Regions from separate parts of the Cellulosimicrobium sp. 4261 genome, predicted to be linked through region 1. Evidence: predicted binding sites of a transcription regulator. Region 1 holds the regulator's gene; the other holds the start of a gene.
The links. Region 1 encodes HrcA, which represses chaperone genes, less so after heat shock. Its sites were predicted from a motif close to TTNGCACTCGNNNNNNNCGAGTGCNAA; they were not measured.
Positions count from the first base shown of each region.

Region 2: a site for HrcA is predicted at 1,969-1,995, ahead of ABIE39_RS15105 (Hsp20/alpha crystallin family protein). Genes of this name have one in related genera too.

Region 1 covers NZ_JBEPOQ010000005.1:219,514-225,285, reverse strand. Annotated here, with positions in the region: gene ABIE39_RS09040 (PhoH family protein) at 1-889, opposite strand, end outside; gene ABIE39_RS09035 (HIT domain-containing protein) at 1,011-1,373, opposite strand; gene ABIE39_RS09030 (16S rRNA (uracil(1498)-N(3))-methyltransferase) at 1,370-2,182, opposite strand; gene dnaJ (molecular chaperone DnaJ) at 2,196-3,320, opposite strand; gene hrcA (heat-inducible transcriptional repressor HrcA) at 3,427-4,443, opposite strand; gene ABIE39_RS09015 (MFS transporter) at 4,523-5,772, opposite strand, start outside.
Region 2 covers NZ_JBEPOQ010000013.1:40,236-46,007, reverse strand. Annotated here, with positions in the region: gene ABIE39_RS15115 (vWA domain-containing protein) at 1-380, shown strand, start outside; gene ABIE39_RS15110 (FHA domain-containing protein) at 377-1,381, shown strand; gene ABIE39_RS15105 (Hsp20/alpha crystallin family protein) at 1,389-1,874, opposite strand; gene ABIE39_RS15100 (biotin transporter BioY) at 2,213-2,926, shown strand; gene ABIE39_RS15095 (class I adenylate-forming enzyme family protein) at 2,947-4,344, shown strand; gene ABIE39_RS15090 (thiolase family protein) at 4,341-5,552, shown strand; gene ABIE39_RS15085 (ATP-binding cassette domain-containing protein) at 5,657-5,772, shown strand, end outside.

The DNA of each region.
Region 1 (5,772 bases):
CGGTGAGGACGTCCTCGATGACGCGCAGCCCCGACTGTGTGCCGCCCGGCAGGTCGACCTGCGTCGCGTCGCCCGTGATGACCATGCGGGACCCGAAGCCGAGGCGCGTGAGGAACATCTTCATCTGCTCGGTGGTCGTGTTCTGCGCCTCGTCGAGGATGATGAACGAGTCGTTGAGGCTGCGCCCGCGCATGAACGCGAGCGGCGCGACCTCGATCGTCCCGGCCTCGATGAGCTTGGGGATCGAGTCGGGGTCGATCATGTCGTGCAGCGCGTCGTACAGCGGGCGCAGGTACGGGTCGATCTTCTCCGTCAGCGAGCCGGGCAGGAACCCGAGCCGCTCCCCCGCCTCGACGGCCGGGCGCGTGAGGATGATGCGGTTGACCTGCTTCGACTGCAGCGCCTGCACGGCCTTGGCCATCGCAAGGTACGTCTTGCCCGTTCCCGCGGGGCCGATCCCGAACGTGATGGTGCTCGCGTCGATCGCCTCGACGTAGCGCTTCTGCCCCACGGTCTTCGGCCGGATGGTGCGGCCACGGCTCGACAGGATGTTGAGCGTCAGCACCTCGGCCGGCCGCGACACCGTCGCGGCGGTGAGCATCGCGATGGACCGCGAGACGACGTCGGCCGTGAGCTGGGTGCCGGCCTCCACGACCTCGACGAGCTCGTCGAGCAGGCGCGCGGCGAGCGCGACGTCCCCCGGGGGCCCGCCGACCGCGATCTCGTTGCCCCGCACGTGCACGTCGACGGCGGGGAACCCCTCCTCGACGGCCCGGAGCACGGAGTCGCGGCTACCGAGGAGCGCCACCATCGGCACGTGGTTCGGGATGACGATGCGGTGCTCGACCCGGTGCGACGAGGGGTCGGGTTCTCGGGACAGAGAGGTCATGAGCCGGCTTGCGCCGCTGCGCTCCTTCGGTCGGGCAGTGGGTCCGGGACGGCCACCGCCCCGCAGATCGCTTCCATCGTACCGAGAGCGGCCGGGCGTCACACGCGCTTTCGCGCAGGGCTCAGGCGGGCGACCAGCCGAGCTCGGCGCCCGCGATGACGTGGCCGTGCACGTGGAACACGCTCTGGCCGGCGCGCGGCCCCGAGTTGAAGATGAGCCGGAACTGGCCGTCGGCCAGGTCGCCCGCCACCTCGTCCGCGAGCGCGACGACGTCGCCGAGCAGCTCCGGGTCCGCCGCCGCGAGCTGCGCGATGTCGCCGTGGTGGTCGCGCGGGACCACGAGCACGTGCACGGGAGCCTGCGGGTCGATGTCGCGGAACGCGATCGAGCGCTCGCTCGTCGCCACGACGTCGGCGGGCACCTCCCCCGCGACGATGCGGCAGAAGAGGCAGTCCGGGTCGGTGCGCAGGTCGGTGCTCGTCATGACCCCGAGGCTAGACCACGCGTCCCGGCCACGCCCCAGCGGCCGAGCCGCTCGGCGAGCAGCGCCACGGCCACCGGACCGGCGGTCGAGGTGCGCAGGACGTGGGGCCCGAGCCGCGCCGCGACCGCGCCGGCCTCCGTGAGGTCGGCGAGCTCGCGGTCGGAGATCCCGCCCTCCGGGCCGACGACGACCAGCACCTCGGGCGCGGGCGCGCCGTCCGTGGCCGGACCGGCGGGCAGGGCGACGTCGGCGAGCGGCGTCGTCGCCTCCTCGTGCAGGACGATCGCGCGACCGCCCGCGGCGACGACGTCGACGACCCGCGCCGCGAGGCCGCGCGAGTCGAGCGCGACCTCGACGCGGGGCAGGCGCGCGCGCCGGGCCTGCTTCGTCGCCGTGCGGACCGTCGCGAGCCACCGCGCGCGGGACTTCGCCGCGCGCTCGCCGCGCCACACGACGACCGAGCGCTCCGCCTGCCACGGCACGACCACGTCGACGCCGATCTCCGTCGCCGCCTCGATCGCCATCTCGTCGCGGTCGCCCTTGGCGAGCGCCTGGACGAGCGTCACGACGACGTCCGGCGCCGGCTCGCGGTCCACCTCCTGCACGAGGAGCGTCACGCGGCCCGACTCGGCGTGCTCGACGACGCACCGCAGCCGGAGCCCGTCGCCGTCGACGACGTCCACGCGCTCGCCCGCGCCGCGGCGCTGCACGACGCCCGCGTGCCGGCCCTCCGCGCCGTCGAGCACGTACCGGTCGCCGGGCGCGACGCCGTCGGTCCCCGTCTCGGCGAGGAACACCGGAGCACTCATGCGCGCGCCCCGCTCAGCGGCCGGACAGCTTGTCGCGCAGGCGCGAGAAGACGCCCGGGTGCGCGGCGGCGAGCCGGGGCTCGGGGCGCTCCTCGCCGCGCAGCGCGGCGAGCGAGCGCAGGAGCTGCTCCTGCTCGGGGTCGAGGGCCGTCGGCACCTGGACCTCGATGTGGACGTTGAGGTCGCCGCGCCCGCTGCCGTGCAGGTGCCCGACGCCGAGGTTCTTCAGCGTGACGATCTGGTTCGGCTGCGTGCCGGGGCGCAGGTCGATCTCCTGGAGCCCGTCGAGCGTCTCCAGCTCGAGCACGGTGCCGAGGGCGGCCGCCGTCATGGGCACCTGGAGGGTGCAGTGCAGGTCGTCGCCGCGGCGCACGAACGTGTCGTGGTTGCGCTCGCGGATCTCGACGTACAGGTCGCCCGCGGGGCCGCCGGCCGGGCCGACCTCGCCCTGCGCGGTGAGCTTGATGCGCGTGCCCGTGTCGACGCCCGCCGGGACGTTGACCGTGATGCTGCGGCGGCTGCGCACGCGGCCCTCGCCCGAGCACTCCGCGCACGGCTCGGGGATGACCGTGCCGAAGCCCTGGCACGCGGCGCACGGCGCGCTCGTCATGACCTGGCCGAGGAACGAGCGCGCGACGCGCTGGACCGTGCCGCGGCCGTGGCACACCTCGCACGTGCGGGGCGAGGTGCCCGGGCGGCAGCAGGTGCCGCCGCACGTACCGCAGACGACCGCCGTGTCGACCTGGAGCTCGCGCTGCGCGCCGAACGTCGCCTCGGAGAGGTCGATGTCGAGCCGCACGAGCGCGTCCTGGCCCCGGCGGGCGCGCGGGATCGGGCCCTGCTGCGCCTGGGCGCCGCCGAAGAACGTCTCGAAGATGTCCTGGAAGCCGAACCCGCCGCCCATGGGGCCGCCGCCTCCGCCACCGGGGGCGCTGGGGTCGACGCCGAGGTCGTACTGCTGGCGCTTCTCCGGGTTGGACAGCACCTCGTACGCGCGCGCGACGTCCTTGAAGCGGTCGCCCGCCTCCTCGCCCGCGACGTCCGGGTGCAGCTCGCGCGCGAGCTTGCGGTACGCCTTCTTGATCTGGTCCTGGCTGGCGTCACGGGCCACGCCGAGGATCTCGTAGTAGTCGCTCACACGTCACTCTCTGCTGGTGCGGGTCGTGAGGCCGGCGCGGGGCCGGTCGGGAGGGGTCGGGGGTGGTCGTCGAGCGGGCCCGCCGCGGGCGGGGAGACCGCGGGGCTCACGTGCCGAGCACCCGTGACAGGTAGCGCGCGACCGCGCGCACCGCCGCGATGGTGCCGGGGTAGTCCATGCGGGTCGGCCCGATCGAGCCGACGAGCGCGACCGTGTCACCGTCGTTACCGTAACCGGTCGTCACGACGGAGGTCTCCGCGAGGCCCTCGAGCTGGGTCTCGCGACCGATCCGGACGCTCACGCCCGACTCGGCGGCCATCTCGGTGAGCAGCCCGAGCAGGACGACCTGCTCCTCGAGCGCCTCGAGGACGGGGCGCAGCGCGTGCTCGAACCGCATGCCCGCGCGGGCGAGGTTCGCCGTGCCTGCGAGGACGAGGCGCTCCTCGCTCTCCTCCGCGAGCGTCTGGGCGACGAGGTCGCCCACCGCGCGGACGAGCGGGGCGTCGTCGGGGTGGAAGCTCTCGGTCACGGCGGCCAGACCGGGCGCGAGGTCCGAGAGGCGCTTGCCCGCGGCCGCGGCGTTGAGCCGTGCGCGCACCTCGACGAGGGTCCCCTCGTCCGGCAGGCTCGCGACCTCGAGCGTGCGCTGCTCGACGCGGCCCGTGTCCGTGATGATGACGACCAGGAGGCGCGACTCGCCGACGGGCACGAGCTCGAGGTGGCGCAGGCCCGACCGGCTCAGCGAGGGGTACTGCACGACGGCGACCTGCCCGGTGAGCTGCGCGAGCAGCCGCCCGGCGCGCGCGATGACGTCGTCGAGGTCCACGCCCTCGGACAGGAAGGTCTCGATGGCGCGCTTCTCCGGTGCGGACAGCGGCTTGACGCCCGAGAGGCGGTCCACGAAGAGCCGGTAGCCCTTGTCCGTCGGGATGCGGCCCGCGGACGTGTGCGGCTGCGCGATGTACCCCGCGTCCTCGAGGGCGGCCATGTCGTTGCGGATCGTGGCGGGCGAGACGCCGAGGCTGTGGCGCTCGGTGAGCACGCGCGACCCCACGGGCTCACGCGTCAGGACGTAGTCCTCGACGATGGCCCGCAGCACCTCGAGCCGGCGCTCCTCGCTCACGTCCACCTCCCGCGTGCCGCACCGTCGCCGCCCGGGCGGGCGTGCGGGCGTCGGCACTCTCGACCTCCGAGTGCCAATCCTACGCGTCCGCGCGGCCCGTCCGGCGGTCCTCCGCTCGTCGCGAACGCAGGTCGAGGAGCCCGACGGCGAGCGCGACCGTGACGAGGCCGATCGTCACCAGGAGGGCGCGCCCGGTCGCGTCCGCCGCCGAGTCGCCGCCCGCGAGGCCGCCGTAGTACACGGACAGGACGACGGAGATCCCGACGGCCGACCCGATGCGCTGGCCGAGCTGCAGCATGCTGCCCGCCACCCCGGCCCGGCTCACCGGCACCTCGGACAGCGTGAGCGTCTGGTTCGGCGCGATGACCGTCCCGCTGCCCGCACCGGCGACCAGCAGCGCGACCGCGAGCGCCGGGCCGACGGCGCCCGGGTCGTTCCCGAGCGTGCGCACGACGACCTCCGCGGCGACCACCCCGACGAGCACGAGCACCACGCCGACGACGACGAGCTCGCGGCCCCAGCGCGCGACCCAGCGGCCCGAGAACCACGCCGACACGCCCGACGCGACCGCGAACGGCGTGCCGACGAGCCCCGCCTGCAGCGGGGTGTACCCGAGCTCGTCCTGGAGGTAGAGCGTGACGACGAGGAAGATGCCCGTGAACCCCGCGAAGTACGCGAGGCCGAGCAGCGCGCCGTTGCGGAAGGACCCGAGCCCCACGACCTGCGGGTCGAGCACGGCCTCGCCCGTGCGGCGCTGGTAGCGCCGCTCCCACGCGACGGCGGCCACGAGCGCGCCGACGGCCGGCACGAGCCACCACCAGCGGGACACGTCGTCGCCGCGGCCCGTCGTCGTGACGAACGGCATCATCACGCCGAGGGTCGCGGCGCCGAGCAGGCCGAGCCCGACGAGGTCGAGCCGGCGCGGCCCGCGCGCAGCGCCCGAGCCGGTGCGCGGCGGCCCGGGCACGAGACGCCACGCGAACGGCAGGAGCACGGCGACGACGGGGATGTTGACGAGGAACACCCAGCGCCATCCCGTCTCGGGGCCGGCGGCCGCGATGATGAGGCCGCCCAGCAGGGGCCCGAGCGCGGTCGAGACACCGATCGTCGCGCCGAACATGCCGAACGCGCGCCCGCGCTCGTACCCGCGGAACTCCTGCTGGATCAGGCCGACGACCTGCGGGTTGAGCACCCCGGCGCTCACGCCCTGGAGCAGGCGCGCGACGCCCAGCCACGTGTCGGTGGGCGCGAGCCCGCACGCGAGGCTCATGAGCGCGAAGCCCACGAGCCCGGCGATGAACAGCGCGCGCCGAGCGCCGGCGTCGCCCA
Region 2 (5,772 bases), on a different contig from region 1:
CGCGCGTCCAGCTCGCCGTGAACGGCGAGGTCGTGTCCTCGGGCCTGGTCAAGGCGAAGTGGTCCGACGACGAGTCGCTCACCACGCGCATCAACCCCGAGGTCGCGCACTACACCGGCCAGACCGAGCTCGCCGCAGCGATCCAGGAGGGCCTCGCGGCCAAGGCCTCGGGGGACGAGGCGACGGCGACCGTCAAGCTCGGGCGCGCCGTCCAGCTCGCGCAGCAGACCGGGAACGAGGAGGCGACGTCGCGCCTGCGCAAGGTCGTCGAGATCGACGACGAGGAGCACGGCACCGTGCGGCTCAAGCGCAACACGTCGACGCTCGACGAGATGGCGCTCGACACCGCCTCGACGAAGACGACGCGGGTGCGTCGGTGAGCGCCGTCGTCTGCCCCAACGGGCACCCCTCGGAGTCGACCGACTACTGCGACGTGTGCGGCGAGCCCATCGCCGCGGCGTCGGCACCCGCGGTGCCCCCGGCGGGCGCGTCGTCCCCGGCACCGGGCGCGTCGTCCGGCACCCCGGCACAGGCTCTCGAGTGCCCGAACTGCGGCTCGCCCGCCCCGGCCGGCGCCCTGTTCTGCGAGAACTGCGGCTACGACTTCACCACCGGTGCCCTGCCCGACCCGGTGGAGCCCGCGTCGGCGCTCTCGCTCGACCCGCCGTCGCGTCCCACGCCGGCGACCCCGGCCGCACCCGCCGCCGCACCGGCCGCACCGGCCGCACCGGCCGCACCGGCCGCACCCGTCGCACCGGAGGCAGGCGTCGCGTCGGGCGCGACGCCGCCGCCGCTCCCGGCCGCGTCGCCCGCGTCCGCGGCCACCCCGCCGCCGGGCGCCTCCGCACCGCTCGAGGCTCCGGCGTCGACCCCGGCCACCGGGACCGCCGCGGGTGAGCAGCCCGGCGGTGAGCCCGCCGACCCGGCCTCCGCCGCGCCGTCGGGCGCGCACCTGCCGACGCCGCCCGTGCCCGGGCCGGACCAGTGGGTCGTCGAGATCTGGATCGACCCCGACTGGTACGCGGCCCAGCAGCCCGAGGACCCCATGCCGTCGGCGGGCCTGCCGGGGCTCGTGGTGCTGCGCGAGCGCAGCGTGCTCGTGGGGCGCCCGTCGGTCTCGCGCGGCATCCACCCGCAGGTCGACTGCGGCGCGGACACCGGCGTCTCGCGACGGCACTGCCAGCTCAGCACGGACGGGCAGCGCTGGTGGGTCGAGGACCTGCAGTCCTCGAACGGCACCTACGTGAGCCCCGCGGGCGAGCCGCTCCCGACGGACCCGATCCCCGCCGGCCAGCGACGCGAGCTGGCCGACGGGGACCGCGTGTACCTCGGGGCGTGGACGCGCCTCGTCGTCCGCAAGGCGCTCCCCGGCGAGGCGTGAGCCCGGCTCAGCCCTCCGACGCCTGAGGCTCGGCCTCGGCCGTGATCTGGGTCGCCGCGCCGCCCGCGCGGTGTGCGACCTCGATCCGGCGGGGCCGGGCCTCCTCAGCGACCGGGATCGTCAGCGTCAGCACGCCGTCCTCGTACGACGCCGTGATCTTGTCGAGCGCCAGGCCGCGCCCCACCGTGAGCTGGCGTGCGTACGTGCCGGACGGCCGCTCGCGCGCGAGCCACTGGACGTCCGGGTCGGTCCGCGGGCTCCGCTCGGCGCGGATCGTCAGCGTGCGGTCCTCGACGGACACGTCGATCGTGCCCGGGTCGACGCCCGGGAGGTCCATCGTCAGCACGTAGTGGTCGCCGGCGCGGAACAGGTCGAGCGGCATGCCGCCCGAGGCCGCCGAGGCCGCGGTCGCGCGGGCGCCGGACGCGAGCTGGCCCACCAGGCGGTCCATCGCGTCGAAGGTGCTCGTGAAGGGGTCGGTCATCGCAGCCACACCTCTCACCTCCTCGTCGCACGGTCCCGGGCGGTCCGGGACCGGTCGGTGCTCCCGCGAGGCAGGCACCCCGCGGGCGGCTACAGCTCCTGTTTTAGCACTCTCCCCCCGGGAGTGCCAAGAGGTGCGACGAGGCGTGCCGACCGGCCACGCAGGCCGCGTTGTGCGGCTCCCACACCGGCCCCGCACCCGCGCCCGGGAGCGGTTGGAGGTTCCCTCCAACGGGTTGTGCGATCCGTGCACGGCGGGCCGCCGAGGTGGTCGCGAGCGCCGTCGCCCGACGACCGCCGTCCCGGCCAGAGTGGACACGCCCGCCCACCGACAGCAGGGAGCCCGCGATGACCGACGCCCGCACGGAGACGCCCACCGCCACCTCGTCCGCCCCGGCGGCCACCGCGCCGGCCGCGCCGCGCGAGGTACCGCGCGACGAGCCCGACCGCCGCCGTGGCCGGTTCGCGCTCGACGCCGGCGACGCGGCGCGGGTCGCGACGTTCGCCGCGCTCCTCGCCGCGCTCGGCCTGCCCGGCTCGATCGCCCTGTTCGGCAACGCGGTGCCCGTGACGCTCCAGACGCTCGGTGTGATGCTCGCGGGGGCGGTCCTCGGCGCGTGGCGCGGCTCGCTCGCCGTCGCGACCTTCCTCGCGCTCGCCGCGGCCGGGCTCCCCGTCCTCGCGGGCGGGCGCGGCGGGCTCGGGGCGTTCGTCGGGCCGTCCGCCGGCTACCTCGTCGGGTTCCTCGCCGGCGCGGCCGTCGTCGGTCTGCTCGTCGACCGGCTCCGGCGCGTCACGTTCGCACCCGTGCTCGTCGCGTGCCTCGTCGGCGGGGTCGCGGTCGTCTACGCCGTCGGCGTCCCCGTGCAGGCGCTCGTCACGGGCGTGCCGCTGCCCACGACCGCACAGCTCTCGCTCGTGTTCCTGCCCGGCGACGTGCTCAAGGCGCTCGCCGCCGCCGCGATCACGGTGGGCGTCGTGCGCGCCTACCCCGCGGCCCGCCCGGCCCGGCGCCCGACCGGCGCCGACCGTGCCGCGGCCGACGACCGCCCCGCCTCCTGAACACCTGCGAGAGTGTCCGCGTGCCCGTCGCCCACCAGGTCCTGACGCACGCCGCCGACCCGGCGGTGCGCGACCGTCCCGCCCTGCGCACGCCCGAGCGGTCGCGCACCTACGCCGCGCTCGCCGCGGACGTGCGCGCGGGCGCGACGCACCTGCGCGCGTCGGGCACGCGGCCGGGCGACCTCGTCGCCGTCTCGCTGCCGGACCCGCTGGACCTGCTCACCGCCGTGCTCGCCGTCGACCACCTGGGCGCGACGCCCCTCGTGTGCGACGCCGCCTGGCCGCGCGCCCACCGCGCCGAGGTGCTGCGCACGCTCGCGCCGCGCACGTTCGTCGAGGTGCCGCTCCCGCGCGGGACCGGCACCGCCGACGGCGCGCAGCCCGTCCCGCCGCACGTCCCCGGCCCCGACGACCTCGCGTGGGCCGGGTTCTCGTCCGGGAGCACCGGCCGCCCGCGCGCGGTGGTGCGCACGCGCGCGTCGTGGGCGGGGTCGTTCGACGCCGTCACGCGGCTGCTCGGGCTCCGACCCACGGACGCGGTCCTCGTCCCCGGCCCGCTCGCGTCGTCGCTGTACTGCTTCGCCGCCGTGCACACGCTCGCGGTGGGCGCGTGCGTCGTCCTCACGCGCACCCCGGCCGCGACGACGGCGGCGCTCGCGACGAGCGACGTCGTGCACCTCGTGCCGCAGGTCCTCGACGACGTGCTCGACGCCGTCGCCGCGGGTGCGCCGTCGCGGCTGCGGCACGCGGTCGTCGGCGGGGCATCGCTCGCCCCCGGCGCACGGGAGCGGGCGCGGGGCCTCGGCCTCGACGTGCTCGCGTACTACGGCGCCGTCGAGCTCTCGTTCGTCGCCTACGACCCCGACGGGTCGGGGCTGCGCGCGTTCCCCGGCGTGGACCTGGTGGTCCGTCCCCTGCCGTCGGCGAGCGTCGGCGAGGTGTGGGTGCGCTCGCCGTGGGTGTCGCGGGGCTACCTCGCGCGCGCTACAGGACCGCTGCGGCGCGACGGCGCATGGCACACCGTCGGAGACCTCGCCGACCCGGGTCCGGAGCCGCTCGTGCTGCGCGGCCGGGGCGACGGCGCGATCCTCTCGGGCGGGTCGACGGTCGTGCCCGAGGACGTCGAGGTCGTGCTGCGGGCCGTGCCCGGGGTGCGCGACGTCGTCGTGCTCGGCACGGCGCACCGCCGCCTCGGGGCGGTCGTGACGGCCGTCGTGGAGTGCGACGACCGGTCGGGGCTGCGGGCGCACCTCGAGCGGGTCGCCCGCGCGGCGCTCGCGCCGGCCCAGCGGCCGCGGCGCTGGTACGGCACGCGGGCGCTGCCGCGGACGCCGTCGGGCAAGCCCGCGCGCGGCGCGGTGAGCGAGGTCCTCGGCGGGACGGACCTCGCACGCTCGGGCCTGGAGCCGCTGCGGTGAGCCCACGAGAGCTCGGCGCGACGGACGGCGCGCCCGACGCGACGCCCGTGGTGGTGGCCGCGCGCCGCACGTGGGTCGGCACGGCGGGCCACGGGCACCGGGCGCTCACCGAGGTGGACCTCGCGGCCGCGGCGCTGCGCGCGACCCTCGACGACGCGCGGGCGCACGGCGTCGCGGCGGACGTGGCGGACGTCGTGCTCGGGTGCTGCACGGGCCCCGGCGGGGACGTCGCGCGCGTCGCGGCGCTCGCCGCCGGAGCGGGCGTCGGCGTGCCGGGGCTCACCGTCGACCGGCAGTGCGCGTCCGGCCTCGCGGCCGTGCTCGTCGCGGCGCAGCAGGTCCGCGCGGGCGACGCGGCGCTCGTCCTCGCGGGCGGCACCGAGAGCGCGACGCGCTCGCCCGCGCGGGCCCACCGCACGCCGTGGGGCGACGTCCCGTACGCGCGCGCGGCGTTCGCGCCCGTGCCGTGGGCCGACCCGGGGATGGGCGCGGCGGCCGACGAGCTCGCCCGACGCCGCGGCGTGACCCGCGAGCGCCAGGAGGCGTACGCGGTGCGCAGCCACGCGCGCGCCCGCGCGGCGCACGACGCCGGGCGGTTCGCCGCGGAGACCGTGCGCGTCGGCCCGCCGGGCCGTGCCCTGGAACGCGACGAGCGCGCGCGCCGCCTCGACCCGGCCGTCATCGCGCGCCTCTCCCCCGCGTTCAGCGCCGGGGGAACCGTCACGGCGGCGACGTCGAGCCCGGTGAGCGACGGCGCCGCGGTCGTCGCGGTGGTCCCCGAGGCGGTGCGCCGCGACCTGGGGCTCGCGGGCCTGCGGGTCGTCGCGTCCGCCACCGTGGGCTGCGACCCGGCGCTGCCCGGGTGGGGCCCGGTGCCCGCGGTGCGCGCCGTGCTCGACCGCGCCGGCGCGCGGCTCGACGACGTCGCGGCGGTCGAGGTCGTCGAGGCGTTCGCGGCCCAGGTGCTCGCGGTCACCGACGCGCTCGGCCTCGACCCGCTGGGCGACCCCGCGGACGACGCCCGGGTGTGCCCCGACGGCGGCGCGCTCGCGCTGGGCCACCCGTGGGGCGCGAGCGGCGCGGTGGCCGTGGTCCGGCTGTTCTCCCGGCTCGTGCGCGGGGGCGCGCGGGCCGGGACGCTCGGGCTCGCGACGGCGGCCGTCGGCGGCGGCCAGGGCGTCGCGGTGCTCGTGGAGGTGGCACGGTGATCGCGCGCGCGGCGCGCGCCGTGCGGGGGCGACGCCGGGACCGCCCGGCCGAGGTCGCGCCGCCCGCACCGGAGGCCCCCGTCGAGGACACCGCCGGGGGGTGCGTGGTGCGGCTCGAGGACGTGCACGTGCGGCTCGGCGAGCGCGACGTCCTACGCGGCGTGAGCCTCGAGCTGCGCGAGCACCGGGTCGGCGTGGTCGGGGCGAACGGCTCGGGCAA